3 regions of the Chryseobacterium sp. SG20098 genome follow, and region 1 is predicted to be linked to each of the others. Evidence: riboswitches for the same ligand, from Rfam matches in the RefSeq annotation. Region 1 holds a riboswitch; each other region holds the start of a gene.
What was found. Region 1 has a riboswitch for S-adenosylmethionine ahead of RHP76_RS14030 (TonB-dependent receptor plug domain-containing protein). Riboswitches for the same ligand answer to the same signal wherever they lie in the genome.
Positions count from the first base shown of each region.

Region 1 (3,179 bases):
ATTCGTATTGTTTACATTATAATTGAAAGTATTGCTTCCAAAGGTGTTACTAAGGTCAAATAGCCAGTCGTTAACATTATATTTCGCACCTACAGCATAAGAAACGTCATATACCTGAGAGGCCAGAGTAGCCTGAAATCCGTTCGGATAAATGGATGAAACTACATTAGATTTTTCGCTCGGCAGTCTTCTGAAACCAAACCCTTCTCCTTCTTTAATACTGAAACCTCCGAAAGAATAGAGTTTAAAATGATCATTAAAAGGATATTCTGAGTTGAAAAACAGCTGTCCCTGTCTGATCTGGGCATCTCCGATCTGAAAATTAAAATCATCACGTGTTAATCCTCTTTTTGCAATTTCTGCATCATCTGCAGCTCTGGCAGCTTTTACGGCTTCAGCATCACCAGCAAATTCATAGGCAAAATTATCCCCGAAAATATCCAGGTCGTGATTTTGCGTTCTAGTGGTTTTTCCTCTGTGACTTAGCTGTAATGAAAGATTAATATAGCCTTCTTTCTTTCCTAATGAGGTTCCATAGTTAACTCCTGCCTGGTAAGTATCACCATCATTTCTTCCGGTTAATCCATAGGTAAGGCTTGCTGAAGCTCCTGTATTTTTCTTAAGAATTATGTTGATCACTCCTGCAATGGCATCAGAACCATATTGCGCAGCTGCTCCGTCTCTTAACACTTCTATTCTATCAATTGCAATTACGGGAATGGTACTCAAATCTGTTCCTACAGAACCATTTCCCACGGTATTCTGATAATTTACCAAAGAAGTAGAATGTCTTCTCTTTCCGTTAAGCAACACCAAAACCTGATCGGGTCCCATACCTCTTAAAGTAACAGGGTCAATATGTTCGGTACCATCAGAAGCAGACTGTCTCACTGCATTAAACGATGGAATCACATAATTCAGGAGATCCTGAGCAGTCATTTGGGGAGAACTTCTCTGGATTTTGTCGATATTAATTACATCTACAGGAACCGGTGTCTCCAGCTTTGTTCTTTTGACATTACGGTTTCCGACGATGATGATATCTTCGATCTGATTTCCTTTTTCCTCACTTTCCTGAGCCGCGACCAGAATTGCTCCAAGCAATAATACAGCTGTGCTTAATTTTTTCATTTTTATTCTTGCCAATTAATAATACGAATCTGACGGATCTTTCCGCAGATACACAAGACTTCAAGAAATGGAATTTATATAGAATATTGACTTCACTTATCTCCCCCAAAGGGTTGGAATTAGCACCTTTACACTTCTGGAACCGTGTAGGTTGCTAAGGTTTCACCGGGCCAAATCCCTCCACCTTTCTTGATAAATCTACTGCAAAAGTAGACTATTTTTTTGAACTTACAAAAAAAAGCAAATCTGCTGATCCGCAAATTTGCCTTTATTATTTTATAATTTATTTTATTCAATAATCATCTTTTGAATGGCTATTCCTGTATCTGATTTCAACTGCACAAGATACGTGCCTGCTGGATAATCAACCTTCGCATCGTAAGTTCCGCTCTCTTTATCCAGTTTGAAATTATCCAGTTTTTTACCGGTCATATCAAAAATTGAAATTTCACCTTTTTTTGCTTTATTGAAAACGAGGTGAGCGATTCCGTTGCGAACCGGATTATCCGCAATCTGAAGAGATAATTTGTTGACCGCATTGGTATCTACAGTAGACAACGCACCTGCATAATTTCCAAAGATTCTGAATTCTCCGGGCTGTAAAGTGATCGGAGCCGTTGTGGAAACTATATTCGAAATACTGTTATCCATTAAATTCTGCCATTGACCAGTGTAAGGGAAATAAGGCACTACATTCTGTGCGGAAGTCGTGTAATTGGCCAATACGACAACATTCTTTATTCCTGTTGTAATAGCTGCATCATACACATAAATTCTTGTGATAAGACCAGTAGGATCATTCGTAAGGTTATTGGATTCTATACTGTAAGTTCTAGATTTAAAAACCTGATGACTGTTTCTGATGTTGATGATTTTAGCCCATGTATCATAGACTGCTTTTCGGTTCGCATTGGTATCATATCCTAAAGTGAATGCTACAGGTTTTTCATCGGTTCTGCATCCGCTGTCGATGGTACCATTCGCACATCTGTTGATGCTGAATTCATAACCTAATTCTCCAAACTGCCAGATCATTTTCGGACCAGGGATAGTAAAGAACGTGGCCCCGAAAGTTTTCATTCTTTCAAGAGCGGTATTCAGGTTTTTTACATCATAGCTTCCGTTCGCTGCACCGTATGCAAGGTTTTTAAACATCAGTCTTTCTTCATCGTGGCTTTCTCCGTAGCCTACGGCACTCATATTGGTGAATCCGTGAAGACTGTGATTCATACGGTCGTAGTTGCTGTTTTCCTGATAGCCCATCGTATTCTGATTGTAAGGATCGGTCTGTTTATTCCAAAGCATAACGCCTTTTCCTTCTGCTATTCTGTAATTCGCCCATTGCTGTTCTTCTGCATCAGTTCCAAGGTGTTCGAAGATCATATAAGAATTGGGATCAATGGCCCATTGTTTATCAGCATAATTTTTCATGATATCCACTCTGTCCTGCTGGTAGGCATTGGTACAGGCCTCATCATTTTCAGAACAGCTTTGCGTAAATCCTTTGGTTAAATCCCAACGGAATCCGTCTATGTGATATTCCGTAAGCCATTGCTGAAGACATCTTTCAACGTAATATTGCGTTGAAAGACTTGTATGGTTAAAATCATTGAAGACATTGTATGAATGTTTCGGTACCTGGTTAAAGTAAGGATTGTTCGGTGCAACATCACCATAGCCGTCACCATCAGGATCAATATTCCAAAGTCTAACTAAAGGAGAGCGTCCTGTAGCATGATTAAACGCTACATCCAGAATGACTGCAATTCCGTTCTGATGACATAAATCTACAAATTCTTTGAATTTTTCCGGAGTTCCATAGGCTTTGTCTAATGCATAATGGAAAGAAGTATTGTATCCCCAGGAAAGATTTCCGTCAAATTCCATGATGGGAAGCAGTTCTATAGCATTGATCTTTAAATTCTTTAAATACGAGATTTTATCAATCAATGACTGCCAGTTTTTTTCTTGAGTAAAGTCTCTCAATAATAATTCATAGACTATAAGATCCTGTTTCGCAGGTCTTTGAAAATTGGTAACCTGCCAAT
Region 1 covers NZ_CP134622.1:3,068,848-3,072,026, forward strand. The annotation lists gene RHP76_RS14030 (TonB-dependent receptor plug domain-containing protein) at 1-1,131, opposite strand, end outside; SAM riboswitch class I at 1,225-1,330, opposite strand; gene RHP76_RS14035 (alpha-amylase family glycosyl hydrolase) at 1,420-3,179, opposite strand, start outside.

Region 2 (3,179 bases), 800 kb from region 1:
CTGCAACAAAACCAATCACAGAAACATTATTGATACTATATATTTGGGAAACTTTTCCTGACTTTCTTTCTGCTTCGAATTCATCAATAAGACAAGCCACTGCTTTCTCTGCATCATTTTCATGCACCAGAATAGAAATTCCGTTCTCTACAGCCTGCTGAGAGATTACACCTACACTTATACGCGCTAAAGTAAGCGCTTTAAAAATTCGTCCGTCAATACCGATTTCTCCCAGGAAATCTTCTCCTTCAAATTTGACGATTGATCTGTTCTTCAAAAATTTTATCTCGTTAGCATTTTTCATTACTTCTATAAAATGTTTTTAATGATATTATTTAATTGTTGATATTCCATTAGGAAGGCATCATGGCCGTGTATAGATTGGATCTCGTGATAAGACACATCCTTATTTTTCTCTTTTAAGTTTTCAAAACACATTCGGATTTCAGAAGCCGGGAAGAATAAGTCTGTATCTACGGAGATCATGTGCATTCGTGCCTGTATGTTCTCCAGTGCTTCTTCAACAACATTTATATTCATCAAGAGATGATTCATCAGTTTGTAACTCTTTAAACTAAACCTTTCGTTTAGTGCATTACCATGATAAACCAGCCAGTCTTCTGATTCCAGGCGTTGTTTGTCCTGGTTATATTGGTTTTGAAATCTGTCATTGAGCGACTGCGGTGTTCTGTAGCACAACATGGCATGAATTCTTGCTTTCTGTAATGGTTCTTCCTTATCATTTAATAAAAATTTCTGAACCAGACACTGTGCATGAAGCCAGTCGTGCGTTCTGTAATCGCAGGCAATAGGAATAAATATTTCTGCAAGATCCGGCTGCTTGGAAAGCATTTCCCACGCAATCCCTCCTCCCAGAGAGCCTCCGATAATGGCATATAAATTTTTGATATGTAACGCTTCAAGTCCTTTCAAAAATATCGCTGCGATATCTGAAGGAGTAAAGTCTTCATAGTCTTCAATTAAAAAATCGTCATATCCGTTTCCGGGTATGTTGAAGCATAGAACGGTATATTGATCAGTATCAACAATCTGATTTTTTCCCACCAGCTGTTTCCACCAGCCTTTTTCTCCGGATACGTTTGAATTTCCGGTAAGAGCATGATTGACTAAAATGACAGGGGCTGTAAACAGATCTTTCCCAAAGAGCTGATAGCTCAACGGGATATGGTATTCCTTTTGGGAATGAGTTTGATACGTAAGATTAATATAGTTTAGTTCTGTTTTCAATTCTATTAAATTTTAATACAATTGAAAATGCCACAGGAAATGGCTGAAAAGAACTTCAGTGAGTTATCTGTCCAAAATTATTTGGTAGAACGTAGCACCTTCTTTGCTTGCGCAAAGGGTTGCTAAGGTTTCATAGGGTCTAATCCCTCAACCTTTCTTGATAACATTTTCAATATTTGAATGAACGAATGGTGCAAAGGTAGTTCTTTTCTTTTAATTTCAAAAAAAAATTATTTTAATATTTAAAAAAGCCCTTAAATACAAGTATTCCAAGAGTATATTAATAATTATTCAGATGAAAAAAATTGGAATTACTTCTCAAAAAAACTAACTTCGTATGGAAAAGTGATGAGATATGACCGCCGAAAAAGATAGATTACAAGATACCAAATGGAAAAACTGGGGACCTTATGTAAGCAACCGGCAGTGGGGAAATGTACGTGAAGATTATAGCCCGAACGGGAATGCCTGGAATTTTACCAACCATAATAATGCAGAAAGCTATGCCTACCGATGGGGAGAAGAAGGTATTGCCGGAATTTCTGATATAAAGCAGCTTTTGTGTTTTGCTTTTTCATTCTGGAACAAGAAAGACAAAATGGTAAAGGAACGATTCTTTGGGTTGAGCAATCCTCAGGGAAATCATGGGGAAGACATCAAAGAGATCTTTTATTATCTGGATAATACACCTACTCATAGCTATATGAAAATGGTGTATAAATATCCGATCAATGAATTTCCTTACGATGACCTTGTTGCAGAAAACGGAAGACGCAGTAAAAAGGAACCGGAATATGAAATTTTCGATACCGGAATTTTCGATAATGATGAATATTTTGATATTTTCATTGAATATTGCAAGGCCGATCACAATGATATTCTTGCCAGAGTAACGGTCTGTAACCGAAGTCAGCATGAAGCACCTATTGTGGTGGCACCTACAGCATGGTTCAGAAATAACTGGAAATGGGGATACAACACCTATAAGGCAGAGCTTAATGCTTCTCATGACGGAAGTATCAATATTGGACACGACAGTATCTCCATTAAAAAACTTTATTCCCGAAATACCAATGCACAAAGCGTATTTTGTGATAATGAAACCAACAATTCTAAGCTTTATGGAGCTCCTGCAGGTGAAAACACTTATTTCAAAGACGGAATCAATAATTATATTATCCATCAAACGAATACGATAAATCCCGCAAAGAAAGGGACAAAAGCTTCTTTTCTGATTGATGAGCTTATTGGTGCCGGAGAATCCAAAGTTTTTGAATTCAGATTATGCCCGGCTGAAGCTGATGAGCCTTTTGAAAAGTTTGATGAAATATTCAATACGCGACAGGCTGAAGCTGAAGAATTTTATAAAGAAATTCAAAATGATACCGTTAACGAAGATGAAAGAAATGTTCAGAGACAGGCTTTTGCAGGACTTCTCTGGAATAAGCAGTTCTATCATTACAATATTGGAAAATGGCTGAAAGGTGATCCCAACTTTGAAGCCCCAAGAAATTTCAACGAATATGTAAGAAATACGGAATGGAATCATCTCCATAATAAGGATATTATTTCTATGCCCGATAAATGGGAGTATCCATGGTATGCCACATGGGATCTGGCATTTCACTGTGTTCCGTTTTCCATCATTGATGCGGAATTTGCCAAGGGACAACTTTTGCTCCTTACTAAGGAATGGTACATGCATCCTAATGGACAGCTTCCAGCCTATGAATGGAATATGAGTGACGTGAACCCGCCAGTACACGCCTGGTCATGCTTCCGTGTTTTCAAAATTGATGAAAAAACTAACGGAAAACCGGATTTATTATTTTTAGAGAAAGTTTTTCAGAAACTGCTTCTTAATTTCACCTGGTGGGTGAACCGAAAGGATAAAAACGGAAAAAATATCTTTGGCGGAGGGTTTCTTGGTC
Region 2 covers NZ_CP134622.1:3,870,656-3,873,834, reverse strand. The annotation lists gene RHP76_RS17800 (ACT domain-containing protein) at 1-304, opposite strand, end outside; gene RHP76_RS17795 (alpha/beta fold hydrolase) at 310-1,248, opposite strand; SAM riboswitch class I at 1,309-1,415, opposite strand; gene RHP76_RS17790 (MGH1-like glycoside hydrolase domain-containing protein) at 1,604-3,179, shown strand, end outside.
Region 2: another riboswitch for S-adenosylmethionine. It lies ahead of RHP76_RS17795 (alpha/beta fold hydrolase); the one in region 1 lies ahead of RHP76_RS14030 (TonB-dependent receptor plug domain-containing protein).

Region 3 (3,179 bases), 650 kb from region 1:
CCAAAAAGATTGTTTATCTTTCAGCAGATGCATTCGGAGTACTTCCTCCGGTTTCTATCCTGAATGAAGATCAGGCGCAGTACCACTTCCTTTGCGGTTATACCTCAAAATTGGCAGGAACTGAAAGAGGAATTACAGAACCTCAACCATCTTTCTCACCTGCATTTGGTGAAGCATTCCTTACCTTACACCCGACAATGTATTCTAAAACATTAATCGGCAAAATGAAAGAGCACGGCGCTAAGGCTTATTTGGTAAACACAGGTTGGAATGGTACCGGAAAGAGAATTTCTCTTAAAGATACCAGAGCAATTATTGATGCCATCATTGACGGTTCTATTGATAATGCTCCTAAAACTCAGGTTCCAATTATGAACCTTGAAATTCCTACTGAATTGCCAAACGTTTCTACAGGTATTCTAGATCCTAGAGATACTTATGAGAGCGCTTCAGAATGGGAAGAAAAAGCAAAAGATCTTGCTTCAAGATATATCAAGAACTTTGAGCAGTATTGTGATACTGAAGAAGGTAAAAAATTAGTAGCTTCAGGACCTCAATTGCAGGAACAAACTATCTAATAGTTGCCAATCAACATACAAAAAGCCTCATCAGTGATGAGGCTTTTTTTTTATTCATATTTTTTACAGTTTTCAATCAGTTCGTTCTGTTCATCCAGTTTTAGGACGGTTGATTTGATTGATTCTTCAGTGAGGTATTTTATAATCATAAAGTGTTTTGAAGAAAAGTAAGACTCTTTGTCCAATATTTTATCTAAATACTGCGGGGTAGTGAAGGTCATCCCATATTTTGTTTTGTCGGAAAATTCAATGCTTACTTCTATAGCATCAGATTCAATATTTTCAATTTCATCATCAATATGAATAGAAGTTATTTCCGGTTCATTGTTTAAACTAAAATAAAAATCAGAATACCACCTCAGTTTTCCTTCGTCATTCCAGATTCTTATATTTTCCGCATTTTTTTCTTCAACGATATAGTTTTTTCTTTTCGTCAATTGCCCGGAATATATTCCAATGTCTTTGCAATAAACCTTATCTTTTATCTTCATAAATTACTCTGATACTTATCCATAATTATCTGTAGAAATCTGTGCAATTCATGGGAAAAGGATAAGTAACAAAATTACTTCAAGCTTAATAAAGCCAGCCTATATCCATCCATTCCAAAGCCTGATAAAACGGCATCTGTATTGGCTGCCGTTACAGATTTCTGTCGGAATTCCTCTCTTTTATAAATGTTACTGATATGTACTTCTACTTTTGGCTTGCGAATGTTTTTCAAGCAATCAGCAATAGCATAAGAATAATGAGTAAAAGCTCCGGGGTTAATTACTAAGGCATCAAAATCATCCTCCTGAAGTCTGTTGATAAGTTCTCCTTCAATATTAGACTGGTAATATTTTAATTCATGGGTCTGGAACTCGGATCTTAAATTTTCCAAATAGCTTTCCATAGAAACATTTCCATAGATTTCCGGTTCTCTTGTGCCTAACAGATTGAGGTTAGGGCCGTTGATGATCAAAACTTTCATACCATAAAATTAAAAACTTTTTTCAATTAAAGATCAAAAATTTCTGGACAGATTTAATTTGTTGTATTGAATTATTGATAATGATATTTGTCATGTTTAAGAAAGTAGCAAAGCTTGTAACTCTTTATTGTGATGGGTTTTATTAAAAAATTACGTTAATTTTTGAAAATTTATCATGAAAAATAAATAAGTCTACTTGTTTTGTAGACTAAAAGTTTTTAGCTTTGCAACCATATTTCGATCGGCTTATAAAGAAAGATGGAGGGAACTGACCCTGTGAAGTCTTGACAACCTACCCGTGGGGCAAGGTGTTACGTTCAGCCTTTTAAGGAAAAATAAGCATTTGGTTTATCGTATTTATCGATGCCCTTTGCTGATTTTTCTGCAAAGGGCTAAATTTTAATATATGATAACTAAAATTGATTATGATTAGCAAAAATTTATTCAATTCTAAAGCCTGGATGCCTCCGGTTGCTGCTTTTTTTCTGGGAGTAACCAGTGTAAGTGCACAGAATTCCAGACCGAAAAAAGATAGCCTTCATGAAAAGGAGATTGATGAAGTAGTAGTGGTGGCTTACGGAAAAGCTAAAAGAAACAGCTATACCGGCTCTGTAGCGACCATTTCAAGTGATAAGATTAATAACAGACCTGTAACCAATATCACCAAAGCATTGGAAGGCCAGGTTGCGGGGATTCAGACCACCAGTGCATCAGGACAGCCAGGTGCGGTTTCTACCATCAGAATCAGAGGTATTGGTTCCATCAGTGCTTCCAGTGATCCTTTATATGTAGTGGACGGGATTCCTTTTGATGGAAACCTGAACTCCATTAGCCCAAGCGATATTGAATCTATAAGTGTTTTAAAAGATGCTACAGCAAGTGCTTTGTATGGTTCAAGAGGAGCCAACGGGATTATTATCATCACTACAAAATCAGGGAAAAAAGGAGAAGCCAGAGTTAATTTTAATATCAGTCAGGGATTCTCAGGAAGAGCTGTCAAAGATTATGAACAGGTAAACACGGATCAATACTTTCAATTATATTGGGAAGCATTAAGAAACGGATATCAGTCCGGTAAAGTTTCTTCTCAGCAGGCTGCTCAGATGGCAACGGATAATCTTGTTTCTACCCTTGGAATTAATCCATATGGAACTGCTTATCCAAAACCGGTGGGAACAGATGGGAAATTATTGCCTGGTGCATCACCACTCTGGAATGACGACTGGAGAGATGTTTTACAGAGAGTGGCATCAAGAAACCAGATGGATCTTGATATCAGCGGAGGTAGTGATAAAAGTAATTACTTCTTTTCACTAGGGTATCTGGATGATAAAGGGATGGCGATTGAATCCGGTTTTAAAAGATATAATACCAGATTAAAAATCAATTCGGAAGTGAAGAAATGGTTAAATGTTGGAGTCAACTTAAGCTATACCAACAGTATTCAGCAGGCACCAACTTCTTCAGATTCCAAGGCGAGCAATATCATCAATGCCGCAAGGTTTATTCCTTCTTTCTATCCTTATTATGAAAGAAATGCTGACGGAACTTACGTTTTAGATGCTGACGGAAATCCGATTTATGATTTTGGAAAGTACAGGCCCACAAATGCACTTCAAAATCAGAAT
Region 3 covers NZ_CP134622.1:3,718,037-3,721,215, forward strand. The annotation lists gene pckA (phosphoenolpyruvate carboxykinase (ATP)) at 1-578, shown strand, start outside; gene RHP76_RS17005 (hypothetical protein) at 629-1,069, opposite strand; gene RHP76_RS17010 (type II 3-dehydroquinate dehydratase) at 1,144-1,551, opposite strand; SAM riboswitch class I at 1,795-1,893, shown strand; gene RHP76_RS17015 (SusC/RagA family TonB-linked outer membrane protein) at 1,977-3,179, shown strand, end outside.
Region 3: another riboswitch for S-adenosylmethionine. It lies ahead of RHP76_RS17015 (SusC/RagA family TonB-linked outer membrane protein); the one in region 1 lies ahead of RHP76_RS14030 (TonB-dependent receptor plug domain-containing protein).